2 regions of the Pseudoglutamicibacter cumminsii genome follow, and region 2 is predicted to be linked to the other one. Evidence: riboswitches for the same ligand, from Rfam matches in the RefSeq annotation. Region 2 holds a riboswitch; the other holds the start of a gene.
What was found. Region 2 has a riboswitch for S-adenosylmethionine ahead of JOD50_RS05565 (hypothetical protein). Riboswitches for the same ligand answer to the same signal wherever they lie in the genome.

Region 1: it holds a riboswitch for S-adenosylmethionine, as region 2 does, so the genes downstream of both, JOD50_RS05145 (O-acetylhomoserine aminocarboxypropyltransferase/cysteine synthase family protein) here and JOD50_RS05565 (hypothetical protein) in region 2, are expected to answer to the same signal.

The regions. Positions count from the first base shown of each region.
Region 1 is NZ_JAFBCO010000001.1:1,107,618-1,114,281, reverse strand. It holds gene JOD50_RS05160 (HpcH/HpaI aldolase/citrate lyase family protein) at 1-157, shown strand, start outside; gene JOD50_RS05155 (M20 metallopeptidase family protein) at 246-1,484, opposite strand; gene JOD50_RS05150 (histidine phosphatase family protein) at 1,580-2,239, opposite strand; SAM riboswitch class I at 2,332-2,436, shown strand; gene JOD50_RS05145 (O-acetylhomoserine aminocarboxypropyltransferase/cysteine synthase family protein) at 2,448-3,764, shown strand; gene JOD50_RS05140 (CoA-binding protein) at 3,764-4,276, shown strand; gene JOD50_RS05135 (magnesium and cobalt transport protein CorA) at 4,397-5,503, shown strand; gene JOD50_RS05130 (carbon-nitrogen hydrolase family protein) at 5,577-6,377, opposite strand; gene JOD50_RS05125 (adenylosuccinate synthase) at 6,534-6,664, opposite strand, start outside.
Region 2 is NZ_JAFBCO010000001.1:1,210,838-1,217,501, reverse strand. It holds gene JOD50_RS05580 (restriction endonuclease subunit S) at 1-89, opposite strand, end outside; gene JOD50_RS05575 (type I restriction-modification system subunit M) at 86-1,639, opposite strand; gene JOD50_RS05570 (excinuclease ABC subunit UvrA) at 1,904-4,432, shown strand; gene JOD50_RS05565 (hypothetical protein) at 4,534-4,938, opposite strand; SAM riboswitch class IV at 4,954-5,070, opposite strand; partial or broken gene JOD50_RS10745 (N-6 DNA methylase) at 5,131-5,367, opposite strand; partial or broken gene JOD50_RS10740 (aminotransferase class III-fold pyridoxal phosphate-dependent enzyme) at 5,389-5,655, opposite strand; gene JOD50_RS10520 (hypothetical protein) at 5,802-5,891, opposite strand; gene JOD50_RS05550 (aminotransferase class III-fold pyridoxal phosphate-dependent enzyme) at 5,891-6,205, opposite strand; gene JOD50_RS05545 (2,3-butanediol dehydrogenase) at 6,328-6,664, opposite strand, start outside.

The DNA.
Region 1 (6,664 bases), 100 kb from region 2:
GGAATTCGAGGAAGACGGGGGCGAGATCCGCAACGGCTCCGACCTTCCGCGTCTTTCCCGCGCGAACAAGATCCTGGAGCTTGCGAAGGCCTACAACGTGCACTGGCGGAAGGCATCCGATCCGGCCCCTGCCCCATCGGATACCTACCACTACTAGATGTTCGCGTCCGCGGCTCATCAGGGCCGTGGACCCGCACGTCGCGGGCTGGTCGTTACTCCGGCCAGGTCGTTGCTGCGTCGTGTAGTTACTGCGCGACGGGCCCGCGGCGTAGCGCGAGCTCCGCGAACAGCCGTACTCCGCGCCCGAGCACGCGGTCATCAAAGATCGCGTGAGGCGAGTGGTTGCCCGGCACCGTAGTGGGGTCTTCGCCTTGGGTCACGGCGCCCAGGAAAATGTAGGCGCCCGGTACACGCTCGAGCACCTCGGAAAAGTCTTCCGATCCGGCTTCGGTGCGTGGAAGATCCCGATAAGCGTGCTCTCCGAACAGCTCGCGCGCGGTCTCCGCGACGTAATCGACATGTTCGGCGGAGTTCACCGTCACCGGGAAGTCGCATTCGACGCTGTAGCTTGCGCTCATACCGTGCGCTTCCGCGATGCCTTCCGCGACGCGTTTGACCGCCGGCACGAGCTTTTCGCGGGAAGCCGGGCTAAAGGAACGCAGCGTGACTTCGATAGTTGCGGTGGACGGGATAATGTTCGCCGCTGAACCCGCCTTGATCGATCCAACCGTCACGACGACGGGGTCGAACGGGTCGAACTGGCGGGTCACCATGGTCTGCAAGCCGAGGACGATCTCTGCCGCGACAGGCACCGGGTCTGCGGCTTGGTGTGGGGCGGATCCGTGGCCGCCTTTGCCGTGGACCGTGATGACGAGGTCGTCGCATCCGGACTGGATGGTCCCCGGCTTGGAGACGAACGTTCCATGCGCGTAGCGGTCGGCGTACACGTGGATCGCGTACGCTTCATCGACTGGCTGGCCAGCGGCTTCGAGCAGGCCCTCCTCGATCATGATTTTGGCGCCGCCAGCGGTTTCTTCGGCCGGCTGGAACATGCCCACCACATCGGCGGTGAGTTCTTCGCGGCGCTGCGCAAGGTACAGCAGGGCACCCACGAGGCCAGCGGTGTGCATGTCGTGGCCGCACGCGTGCATCTTCCCGGCTTCGGTCGGCGAATATTCGAGCCCGGTTTCTTCCGTTACCGGCAACGCGTCCATGTCACCGCGAAGCAGGACCACAGGGCGGCGGGTGCCTTCAGGCAGCGGCGCGGCGCCGCGCAGGACCGCCGTCACGGAGGATTGCGCTTCCCCCGTGTGCAGCTCGATCCCTTCGGTTCCTTCGAGCGCATCCAGAACCGCCGCTTGGGTCACTGGCAGGTGCCGGTCCAGCTCCGGATTCGCGTGCAAATAGCGGCGCAACCTCACGACCTGCTCGTTGAGTTCTGCTGGGATCGGCTCGTGTGCCGTAGTCGAATTGGCTGTGCTCATGATGGAATTCCTTGGCTTGCATCCGTGAACGGCGTCACAGCAAGTGTAGTGGGTCAGTCTTGTGACGCAGGGCCGGGCTGTGATGTAGCGCCGGGTTAGGGCAGTGCGTTGCGGATGTGGTGCAGGTGGGCTTCTTGGGCTGGGGTGAGGTAGCGGATGTCGCAGTTACTTAGGCCAGGGTTGCTGATGTTCCACTCGTCCAGGGTGTTGAGGAGGCAGCGCGTGGTTGAGCCGTGGGAGACTGCAACGATGCGCTGGCCGGGGTTGCCCCTGAGCGTTTCGGCGAGCGCTGATGCGGCACGGTGGCCTGCATCTTTGGAGGTTTCGACTCCTTCGAGGATTCCGAGCTCTTTACCGCGGGCCTCGACCTCTTCGACGTTGGGTAGGTGCGCTGGGAAGAGGTAGGTGAAGGTCTCTTTGTCGAGGTCGCCGTAGGCGCGGCCTTCGTAGGGCCCGTATGAGCGTTCCTTGAGCCCGGCGACAACGCGCGGCGCCCCGAGTCCGAGGTGTTCAGCGATGATCTCCGCGGTTTCGCGTGCCCTGAGTTGCGGGGAGGTGAGGATGACGTCCCACGGGCTACCCCATCGTGATGCCGCGTCAGTTCGCAAGGTTTCTGCGGCGGCGCGGGCCTGCTCGATGCCGGTCGCGTTGAGCGGCACCTCGCTGCTCCCCTGGAAACGGCGTTCTTTATTCCAGTCGGTCTGCCCGTGGCGGACGAGCGCTAGTGAGGGGATGTGATTTGGGCTCGTGGTCATAGTCCCAGCTTATGCCGGCCACACTATTACCTGCGCGCCTTAGTACGTCACATGCGTTTGCCCTGGCTGTGGTGAGTGCGCATAATGGTGGCTGACCATCTAGAGCGGTCGAGGGACCTGGCCCTGTGACACCGCAGCAACCATCGACGCAGCACCACCGCTGCAGCGAATGGTGCTCATGCCGGGATCGATGGATTAAAGGAGTTCCATGTCTTCTGCCGACCGTCAATTCGGTTTCCGTACCCGTGCCCTGCATGCGGGCGCTACCCCTGATTCAGAGCACGGTTCGCGTGCTGTCCCGCTGTACAACACGACGTCGTTCGTCTTTGAAAACGCGGACGATGCGGCAACGCTGTTCGCGCTCCAAAAGTACGGGAACGTGTATTCGCGTATCGCTAACCCTACGGTCGCGGCGTTCGAGGAACGCGTGGCTTCGCTTGAGGGCGGCATCGGCGCGGTTGCGACGTCATCGGGTATGGCCGCCGAGTTCATCACCTTCGCCGCGCTGTGCCAGGCCGGCGATCACGTGGTCGCTTCCTCGAAGCTGTACGGCGGAACCGTGACCCAGCTCGACGTCACGCTGCGCCGCTTCGGAGTCGAGACCACGTTCATCGACTCGACCGAGGTCGAGGATTTCGCCGCCGCGATCCAACCGAACACCAAGGTTCTCTACACCGAGGTCGTAGCGAACCCATCCGGGGTCATCACCGACATCGAGGGCCTTGGCGCCCTCGCCCACGAACACGGCGTCCCGCTGGTCGTGGACTCGACCCTGACCCCGCCGTACATTTTCCGTCCGCTCGAGCACGGCGCGGACATCGTGATCCACTCAGCCACCAAGTTCCTGGGCGGCCACGGCACCACGCTGGGCGGCGTCGTCGTTGAATCCGGCCGTTTCAACTGGGGCAACGGAAACTTCCCGTCCATGACCGAGCCGGTCCCGTCCTACGGCGACTTGTCATGGTGGGGTAACTTCGGCGAGTACGGTTTCCTCACCAAGCTGCGCAACGAACAGTTGCGTGACATCGGCGCTTCCCTGGCGCCGCAGTCCGCGTGGCAACTGCTCATCGGCATCGAAACCCTGCCGCAGCGCATGGACGCGCACATCGCTAACGCCCGCAAGGTCGCACAGTGGCTCGCTGACGACGACCGCATCGAGTGGGTCTCCTACGCCGGCCTCGAAGACCACGCCTACCACGAGCGCGGCAAGCAGCTGCTGCCGAACGGCGTGGGTTCCGTGTTCAGCTTTGGCGTCAAGGGTGGGCGCGACGTCGGGGCCGAGTTCATCGCGAACCTGCAGCTCGCAAGCCACCTGGCCAACATCGGCGACGCGAAGACCCTCGTGTTGCATCCGGCGTCCACGACGCACCAGCAGCTCAGCGCCGAACAGCTCGCTGCTGGCGGGATCGGTGAAGACCTGATCCGTATTTCCGTGGGCCTTGAGGATGTTGAGGACATCATCTGGGACCTCGACCAAGCGTTGGAAGCCGCCGTGAACGGTGCTGTGAGCGAGGAGGAAGCGTAATGAGCAACGAAACCGCCACTACTGAAGCGAACAGCACGTGGGTTGGCCCGTCCGCCCCGCAGCGGCTGAACCTGTTGCGTGCCGCGAAGAGCGTTGCGATCGTCGGCGCCTCCACGAATCCCGCCCGCGCGGCGTACTTCGTGGCGACCTACCTGCAGTCTTCCGCGCCGTACAAGCTGTACTTCATCAACCCGCGAGCCACCGAGCTGTTGGGTGAGCCGGTCTATCCAAGCCTCGATGACCTGCCAGAGGTGCCCGACGTCGTGGTTGCGTTCCGCCGCAACGAAGACCTCCCGAGCGTGGCTGAGGAAGCCGTGCGCGTGGGCGCAAAGGTGTTCTGGGCGCAACTGGGCCTGTGGAACGAGGAGGCCGCCCGCATCGCGGAGGCCGGCGGGCTCGCTGCTGTGATGAACCGGTGCATCAAGATCGAGCACGCACGCTTCCACGGCGGGCTCCACCTCGCAGGCTTCGACACCGGGGTCATCTCCTCCAAGCGGCAGCTGCGCGCGTAGCCGCGGCCGCCGCGGAGAGCTTGTGACGTGTCTACGCGGCGCGGTTCATGTTCGATGTTGCAGGCGTCACCGTGCGGCGTGCTGACAGGCAACTGGCGGAACTGGTGCCAGAATAGAGTCATGTCTGCACGCAACAAGATTCGCTCCAAGCTCGGCCTGCCCCCTTTCCCGGCGCGTTCGAGTAGTAAGCGCATCCCTGTTGCTTCACGGACCCCTCACGTACCGAAGGACAACATCCGTGCTGTCTCTTTCGACAGCGAAGGCGCGTTCCCGCTGACCGGCGCCCACACCATCGAGACTGCAGGCAAGTACTCCGAGGAGCACCCTGATCAGATCGTCGTGATCTCGATGGACAAGCCGACCGATGAGCAGATCGAAGAGCTCGCCGAAGCCTGGGATCTGCACCCGCTGCTGCTCGAGGATCTGCAGGCGCCGTCGCAGCGCGCTAAAGCGGAGCGGCAAGGCGACACCTTATTCGTCGTGACCCACTCCGTCGCATATCAGGATGACATCGAGGAAGTCGTGTTCGGCGAATTCAACCTCTTGATGCGCGGCAACCAGGTGGCGGTTCTGTGCCAGGACCAGGCGGCGGTGCGCGCGTGGCAGGCGAAAGGTTTCCGGCTTGAGCACCGCTTCGGCGAACAAAACGAGCTCCTCCAGCACGGCCCTGAAGCCGTGCTACACGCAGTGCTCGATGCGGTTGTTGACGGATACGGCCCCGTGCTGCGTGGTCTCGAGACTGACAAAGAGGAAATTGAGCGGCAGGTGTTCTCGGGCGACCCTGCGGCTGCCGAGCGTATTTACCGCCTGTCGCGCGAGATCATCGAGCTACGCCAAATGTCTAACGGTTTGGCGACCGTGATCCGCCGCTTGCTGATCGGTACCACGCGTTACGGGACCGACACCGAACTGCGGATGTACCTCGACGACGTCTCCGACCACCTGTCACAGATCATCCCGGACATCGCCGAACTACGCGACGCGCTGAACCAGATCCTGCAGGTCAACGCGACGCTTGTTTCGCAGCGTCAAAACGAAGACATGAAGAAGATCTCCGGCTGGGCGGCTATCATCTTTGCGCCCACGCTCATCGGCGCGATCTACGGCATGAACTTCACCAACATGCCCGAGCTCGAATGGAGCTTCGGCTACCCGCTCGCGCTCGCGGCAATGTTCGGATTCGCTTTGTTCCTGTTCATCGTCTTCAAAAAGAAAGACTGGATGTAGCTTTCTCACGATGGGGCTGGCTCTGCCCTGAGTCAGGGCAGAGCTGATGCCGCGGCTGGCCCGCGGTCAACGATCATGCCTTTGGCGCATCGACCCCAAGGCGACGATTCTCAAGAACCGGCAAGTATTCACGCACGTTCTTGAGCTTCTTGCGGCCAACCTTGCCCGTGACCAAGGCGTACGGCTCGTCCTCAAGGTACGCGACAGGCTGCGCCAACGGATCCAGAATGACCGAGTAGCCGATCGTCTGATTCGACGCCGTGCCCGCGGCGACAACCCACACCGTGTTCTCCACAGCGCGAGCCTTCAGCAGCGTCTGCCAGTGGTCAATCTTGTTCTCGCCCTTGTACCACGCCGCCGGAACCAACAGAACATCAGCGCCAGCCAACGCGAGGTTGCGGGCGAGCTCAGGGAAACGAACGTCGTAGCACGTCATCATCCCGAACGTCAGGTTCCCATACTTGAACGTCGCAACCTGCGACGGGTCGCCAGCGGAAATACGGTTCGACTCCTTGAACGTGAACGCGTCATACAAGTGGATCTTGCGGTACGTCTCTAGCTCCGCGCCATGCGCATCCACAGCCAGCAACGTGTTGTACGGCTTGCCGTTCGCATTCGGCTCATAGCCGCCCACCACAACAGCGATGCCGTGGCTCGCAGCGATCAAACCAACCTGGCGGGCGAAACGCTCCCACCCCTTCTCAACGAGGTCAGCGAAATCATCGCCAGCCTGAACCAGCGACAGCATCGATTCCTCTGGGAACACGATCATGTCCGCCTTCTCAGAGGCGGCCTGCCGCGCCAACTTATCCAATGTTTCGAGGTTCTCGAAGACATCGGCGGTCGGGCTGAACTGGCCAACGGAAATCTTCATCGCGTTCTCCTTGCTGTCTGCAACAAGCGGTGTGAGGCCTACTCTACACACTCAGGGGTAAAGCACAGCGTGCATAGAACAAACGCTCTATGCACGCTGGCTTCACATGTTAGTAACGGTCTTTTCAGGGCCCGATGGGGTCAGTTGACTTCAGGCTCAGTTGTCCTCAACCGGGCCGATCAGATCGCGCACGACGATGGTCGCGTCACGGTCCGGACCCACACCGATCGCGGAGAAGCGGCAGCCGGACATCTCCTCGAGCGCCTTGACGTATTTACGGGCATTCT
Region 2 (6,664 bases):
CCCCTAACAAAGCCTCCAACTTCGCCAAGCGGTTTATGCTCAACCCCGTTGGGGCAGAGTTCTTGGATCAGTTTCTCGACGCGGTTCACTTGGCTGCACCTGCTTCGAGTTCGGCGACGATCGCGTCGATGCTGGTCCGCAACGCGGCCTGACGCTGGACGATTTCCGCGATTTCGGCGTTCAACTGAGCAATGTCGATCTTTTCGCGGGTATCTTCCATCTCCACGTAGGAGCTCACGGAGAGGTTGTAGTCGTTCGCCGCGATCTCCTCAGCGCTCGCCCGCTTGGAAACGTACTGCTCCTCGCTGCGCTCCGCGACCATCTCAACGATCTTGTCGCGGTGCGACGGCGCCATCACATTATGTTTACCCTGCCGCACGAAGTCCTTCGACGCGTCAATAAACAACACGTCATTGTCCTTCTTGGACTTCTTCAACACGAGCACACAAACAGCAATCGTGGTGCCAAAGAACATGTCCTCCGGCAACTGAATCACCGCATCGACATAATTGTTGTCCACCAAGTATTTACGGATCTTCTGCTCCGTGCCCCCGCGATACAAAACCCCAGGGAACTGCACCAACGCGGCCGTGCCATCGACCGCAAGCCACGCAAGCACATGCATCGTGAACGCGAGGTCCGCCTTCGTCACCGGGGCCAACACACCGGCCGGAGCGAACCGCACATCGTTAATCAGCAACGGATTATTCTTACCCTCCCACCGCGTCGAATACGGCGGGTTAGACACAATCGCATCAAACGGCTGATCATCCCAATGCTGCGGATCAATCAGCGTATCCCCGTGCGCGATATTGAACTTGTCATAGTTCACGTCATGCAAAAACATGTTGATGCGCGCCAAGTTATAGGTAGTCAGGTTGATCTCCTGACCGTAATACCCCTGCCGCACACCATTCGGGCCCAGGACCTTCGCGAACTTAAGAAGCAGCGAACCCGAACCGACAGCCGGGTCGTACACGCGCTGCACGCTGTCCTTACCGATCACCGTCAGCCGCGCCAACAGCTCACTGACCTCTTGCGGCGTGTAGTACTCGCCGCCGGACTTACCGGCCTGCGAGGCGTACATCTGCATGAGGAACTCGTAGGCGTCACCGAACATGTCGATGCCCTCATCGTGCTGCTCCCCCATGTCCAGCTCACCGATCGCGTTGAGCAGCTTACGCAGCTTCTCGTTGCGGCGCTCCACCGTGTTACCCAGGCGGGTCGAGTTCACATCAAGATCATCGAACAGGCCTTTGAGGTCGTCTTCGCTCGCATGCCCCACCGATGAGCCTTCGATGTTTTGGAAAACCTTCTCCAGGGTCTCGTTCAGGTTCTCGTCCTGCGCCGCCCGCTTGCGTACGTTCACGAACAGTTGCGAGGGGAGGATGAAGAAACCCTTCTCATCCACCATCATCTGACGGATCGGTTCAGCCTGCTCATCCGTCAGGTCCGCGTAGCTGAAGCCTTCGCCCTCGTTCTTCTCGATGAAGGTCGCGAGGTTCTCCGAAATGAAGCGATAGAACAGCATTCCGAGCACATAGCTCTTGAAATCCCAGCCATCCACCGCGCCGCGGAGCTCGTTCGCGACCTCCCAAATAGTCCGGTGCAAACGATCCCGCTGAACCTCACGCGACAAAGAACCCACAACAACCCCTCACAACCCAGGCACGCGAATGGAAGCCAAAAGAAAGCTTTCTGACAGGATATGTCAGGTCCTTTCGCCAAGGTCGATAAGGCGCGGGTTGTTGCGCGGCGGCGGGACTCGCGCTGATCGTCGAGCCTTCACCACCTACACCGGCACGGCCTGCCCGATAGAGTGGCCACCATGACTCACGCCCAGCCCGAGTTCACGGTTCCGCACACAGTTCCGCACGCAACGGCGCGCGCGGAGCACGATCCCATGATCCGGGTGCGTGACGCGCACCTACACAACCTGAAACACATCGACGTCGACCTGCCGCGCGACACCCTCGTGGCCATCACCGGCGTTTCAGGTTCAGGCAAATCCAGCCTCGCTTTCGGCACCATCCACGGCGAGGCGCAGCGCCGCTACCTGGAATCCGTCGCCCCCTTCGCCCGCCGGCTCATCGGTGGCGCAGTCAACCCGCGCGTCGGGTCGGTCACTGGCCTGCCGCCGACGGTGGCCCTGCAACAGTCCACCACCCTGGGCGGGGCGCGCTCCTCCGTCGGCACGATCTCGAATATGTCGAACAGTATTCGGCTGCTCTTCTCGCGCTCCGGGACCTACCCGGCCGGCATGCGGGAGCGGCTCGAATACGGCCGGCTCGACTCCGACGCCTTCTCCCCCAACACCACCGCCGGCATGTGCCCCGAATGCCAAGGTACCGGCGCTGTGCACCGGCCAACGGAAGAATCGATGGTGCCGGACCCCAGCCTGTCCATCTGGGACGGCGCGATCGCCGCATGGCCCGGGGCGTGGCTGGGCAAGAACTTCCGGGACATCCTGGGCACCCTCGGCTACCCCATCGACATCCCGTGGCGGGAGATTCCACAAAAGGACCGCGACTGGATCCTGTTCACGGACGAACAGCCGGTGGTCACCGTCCACCCGGTGCGGGACGAAAACGCTGTGCACGGGTCCTATAAAGGCAAATGGCGCTCGGTAGCCACATACCTCACCGACACCCTCGCGGAAACCGAGTCGGATAAGAACCGCCGCCGCGTGCTTTCCTTCATGCATTCATCGACGTGCCCCACCTGCCAGGGCCGCGGCTTCCAGCCGGACACCTTGCAGGTCACCTACGCCGGCTACGCGATCGACGAGTTCAACAACCTGGCCTTGAAGGACGTGCTGTCCGCGCTGGAGAACCGCCTCCAGCGTGTGGAGGGGATCAGCAAGCAGCAGTGGAACGAGCACGACGAGGCCGAAAAGCTACTGCTGGATCAGGTGCTGCCCACGGTGCGCGCGGCTATCGAGCTGGGGCTGGGCCACCTGAGCCTCTCCCGCCCGGCACGCAGCTTGTCCGCGGGTGAGCATCAGCGCCTGCGGCTGGCATCCCAGTTGAACTCGAACCTGTTCGGCACAACCTATGTGCTGGATGAGCCCTCGGCCGGCCTGCACGTCGTGGAGCGGAAAGCGGTCTCCGAGCTTCTGCAGCGCTTCATCGACGCCGGTAATTCGGTGCTTCTGGTGGAGCACGACATGTCCCTGGTGGCGGGATGCGATTGGATCGTGGACATCGGCCCGCGCGCCGGCGAGCGCGGCGGTCAACTTGTGTTCTCCGGCCCCACGAGCGAGTTCCGCGCTAAAGCAGAGCAGCTGGGCTCCCCCACTGCTGCCGCGTTGAACGCGGAGTTCCCGGAACTGACGGACACCCCGGCCGGCACCGGTGAATCCATCAGCCTGACCGGCGTGCACGCACGCGCTTTCGACGGGGCCGACGTCGACTTCCCGCTCGGCGCGCTCACCGCGGTCACGGGTGTGTCCGGTTCCGGCAAGTCCACCTTGGTCACCGGGGTGCTGGCTGACGCGGCGGCGCGTTCGGCCCAGCAGGTGGTTGGCGCCGATGAGGCCACCGCCGAGGACGCGGACGCTGAGCTCACGCCAGGTTCCGACTCTTCCGAGGACTTCCGGGTGGAGAGCGCAACGGGGCTGGATAAGATCCGCCGCCTGGTTCACATCACCCAAAAGCCGATCGGCCGCACTGTGCGTTCCACCGTCGCGACCTACACGGGCCTTTTCGACCACGTCCGCAAGCTCTTCGCCGCAACACCCGAGGCTAAGCGGCGCGGCATGTCGGTATCCGACTTTTCCTACAACACAACGAAGGGCCGCTGCCCCGAGTGCGATGGCGCGGGCAGCATCGAGGTCGAGCTGGTGTTCCTGCCGGGCACGTACACGACCTGCCCGGCCTGCCACGGCAAGCGTTATAGGCCGGAGATCCTTGAGGTGCAGTGGAACGGCCGCAGCATCGCGGATGTTTTGGCGTTGACCGTGGACGAGGCGCTTGAGGCTTTCGCGGAGGAGCCGCGGATTCTACGCTCGGTCGAATTCCTGCACGCGCTCGGTCTGGGCTATCTGCGGCTGGGGCAGGGTTCCCCGGAGCTTTCGGGCGGCGAGGCGCAACGGATCAAGCTCGCCTCCGAGATGCAACGCGGCTCCAGCCGTAAGCACAGCCTGTACCTACTGGATGAGCCGACGACGGGGCTGCACCCCGCGGACGTTGACCTGCTGCTTGCGCAGTTGCGGCGGTTGGTCGAGGATGGCGCGACGGTGGTCGTGGTTGAGCACGACCTCCGGGTGGTCGCGCAGGCTGACCACGTCATCGACGTCGGCCCGGGAGCCGGCGACGAGGGCGGCCAGATCCTCGCAACAGGAACGCCGGCCGCGGTCGCTCAGCAGGGTGTGGGCCCGGATTCGCGCTCGGTTACGGCGCAGGCGCTGGCTGAACGAGCCGGCCTGCGCTGAGCTTGATGCGGCGGCGATGGAGGCGAGGGTGAAGAACGCTAACACAGACACCCCGCCCACCTCTGACACAGCTTGTTCGAGCTAAGAGAAGCCACCGCTATTCAGAACGTGCAGGGGGTTATCGGGCCGTCCTGGAGACCGACACAGCACCAGCTCCGACTATCGCCAACGCGGATAGTGAGCATACTGAAGCTAGCCGACCACATGACCTCAACATCCTCTGCTTGGGCTGCGAGGTTGACACGACTCGACAGAAAGATCGGATCATGGTTCCACATTAGATGGATGCCACTACCCGTCACGAAAATAAGCTGGTGCCCTATCGAAGTGATGATCTGCGCAGGTTCCCAATCATCGCTCAGCATCGCTCTTCGAGCACGAACCCAGTGCATCTGATGCCCCAAAGAAGCATAGTCAGTGCACTTGGCGATGTCCGCGCTGTGTTGGAGGGGGCCGCCGGGGCGGTCAGAATCATCGTGATCCGAAGAGAAGCTCGGATTGGTCATGATTATTTCCTTGAATGTCGCTGTTTCCACTCGATTCTTTTGATCGAGGGCCAATCTTCTCCCAGGAGCACCGCTAGCGATAAGCGGTTGCTAGTCGACAAGCTGAGAGGCTTCACGTCAGACTTCTTGATTGTGATTTGAGTGTAGCTGACACTGCTGACAAGAATTAAACAAGAATTAAATAAGAATCGAAGGGTTAGAAACAATCGCTTCACACGGCTGACCATCCCAATGCTGCGGATCAATCAGCGTATCCCCGTGCGCGATATTGAACTTGTCATAGTTCACGTCATGCAAAAACATGTTGATACGCGCCAGGTTCTAGGTAGTCAGGTTAATGTCCTGACCGTAATACCCCTGCCGCACACCATTCGGTCCGAGGACCTTCGCGGACTTAAGAAGCAGTGAGCCCGAAACGACCGCAGGGTCAATATCAACACCCGCCCACAGCGCCACACCTCGCACCTCGGTGAGACCGTGCCCGAGCAGCGCGCGCAGTCCATCAAAGAGCACCGGATGCAGTTCTTCGGCGTGCGCCTGCCACCTGCCGGTGGCGAGTTCGTCACACACCGCTTTACCGAGCGCGGTTGCCACCGGGTTCCCGCCAAAGGTCGAACCGTGCGTTCCCGGCGTGAATACGCCCATCACCTCGTTGCTGCCGAGCACCGCCGACACCGGGTAAAGACCGGCACTCAGCGATTTTGCACAGGTGACAATATCGGGCAGGATGCCCTCGACCTGGAAACGGAACGGCGTCCCGGTGTGAACGGACCGAATCCATCCCGCGCGTTTTCGTCATCGCTGAACGACATGATGGTCGTGGTACGGCCGTGGAAGTTGCCGCGCATCACAATGATTCTGGCCTAGTCGGCGGCCACGCCTTTCACCTTGCAGCCCCACTTGCGGGCGGCTTTGATCGCGGTTTCGTTGGCTTCGGCGCCGGTGTTCATCATTAGCACGCGGTCGAGGCCTGACAGCTTCGTGATCGCCTCGGCGAACTCGCCAAAGCGGTGGCGTAGAACGCTCGCGACGTGACGTCGAGCTTGCGCATCTGGGCGCAGGCGATATCGATGAACTTGTCGTTCGAGTGGCCGAAGTTTGCGGCCGAGTATGCCATCACGGCGTCGAGGTAGCGCTTACCGTCTACATCGGTGACCCAGGCACCCTTGCCTTCAGCGAGCACCACCGGCAGCGAGCCGTAGTTATTGGTGCCGTGTTCGTTTACGAGTTCAATTTCTGCGGATGCGCGCGAAGACAGTTCAGACATGCTCCAAGCCTAGTGTCACAAAACAGCCCCAGCAGCCCGCCCGGACCCAAAGCGAACGCCCCGCAGCAGCAAAACTGCGGGGCGTTCAGCGTGCGCATCAGGATGCACGCACTTCGTTGGGACTATTCGAGACCCTCACCCGAGGGCGACACCAAAATTTTTACCGCGGTTTCGTTGCGGTTGATGAGGGTGTCGAAGCCCTTGTCGATGAGGTCGTCAAGGCCGATCTTGCCGGTGATAAATGGCTTCAGGTCGACCTTGCCTTCCTCAACCATCTTGATGGTCTTGGGATGCGTGTTGACGTACGCGATCGAACCGCGCATGTCGATCTCCTTCATGACCAGCTTGTGCATGTCGAAGTCGGCCTTGTGGCCCCAGATCGAGACGATCAGCAGCACACCGGTGGGACGCAGTGCATCCATCAGAGTGTCAAGCACGACCTGCACGCTGGTGGCCTCG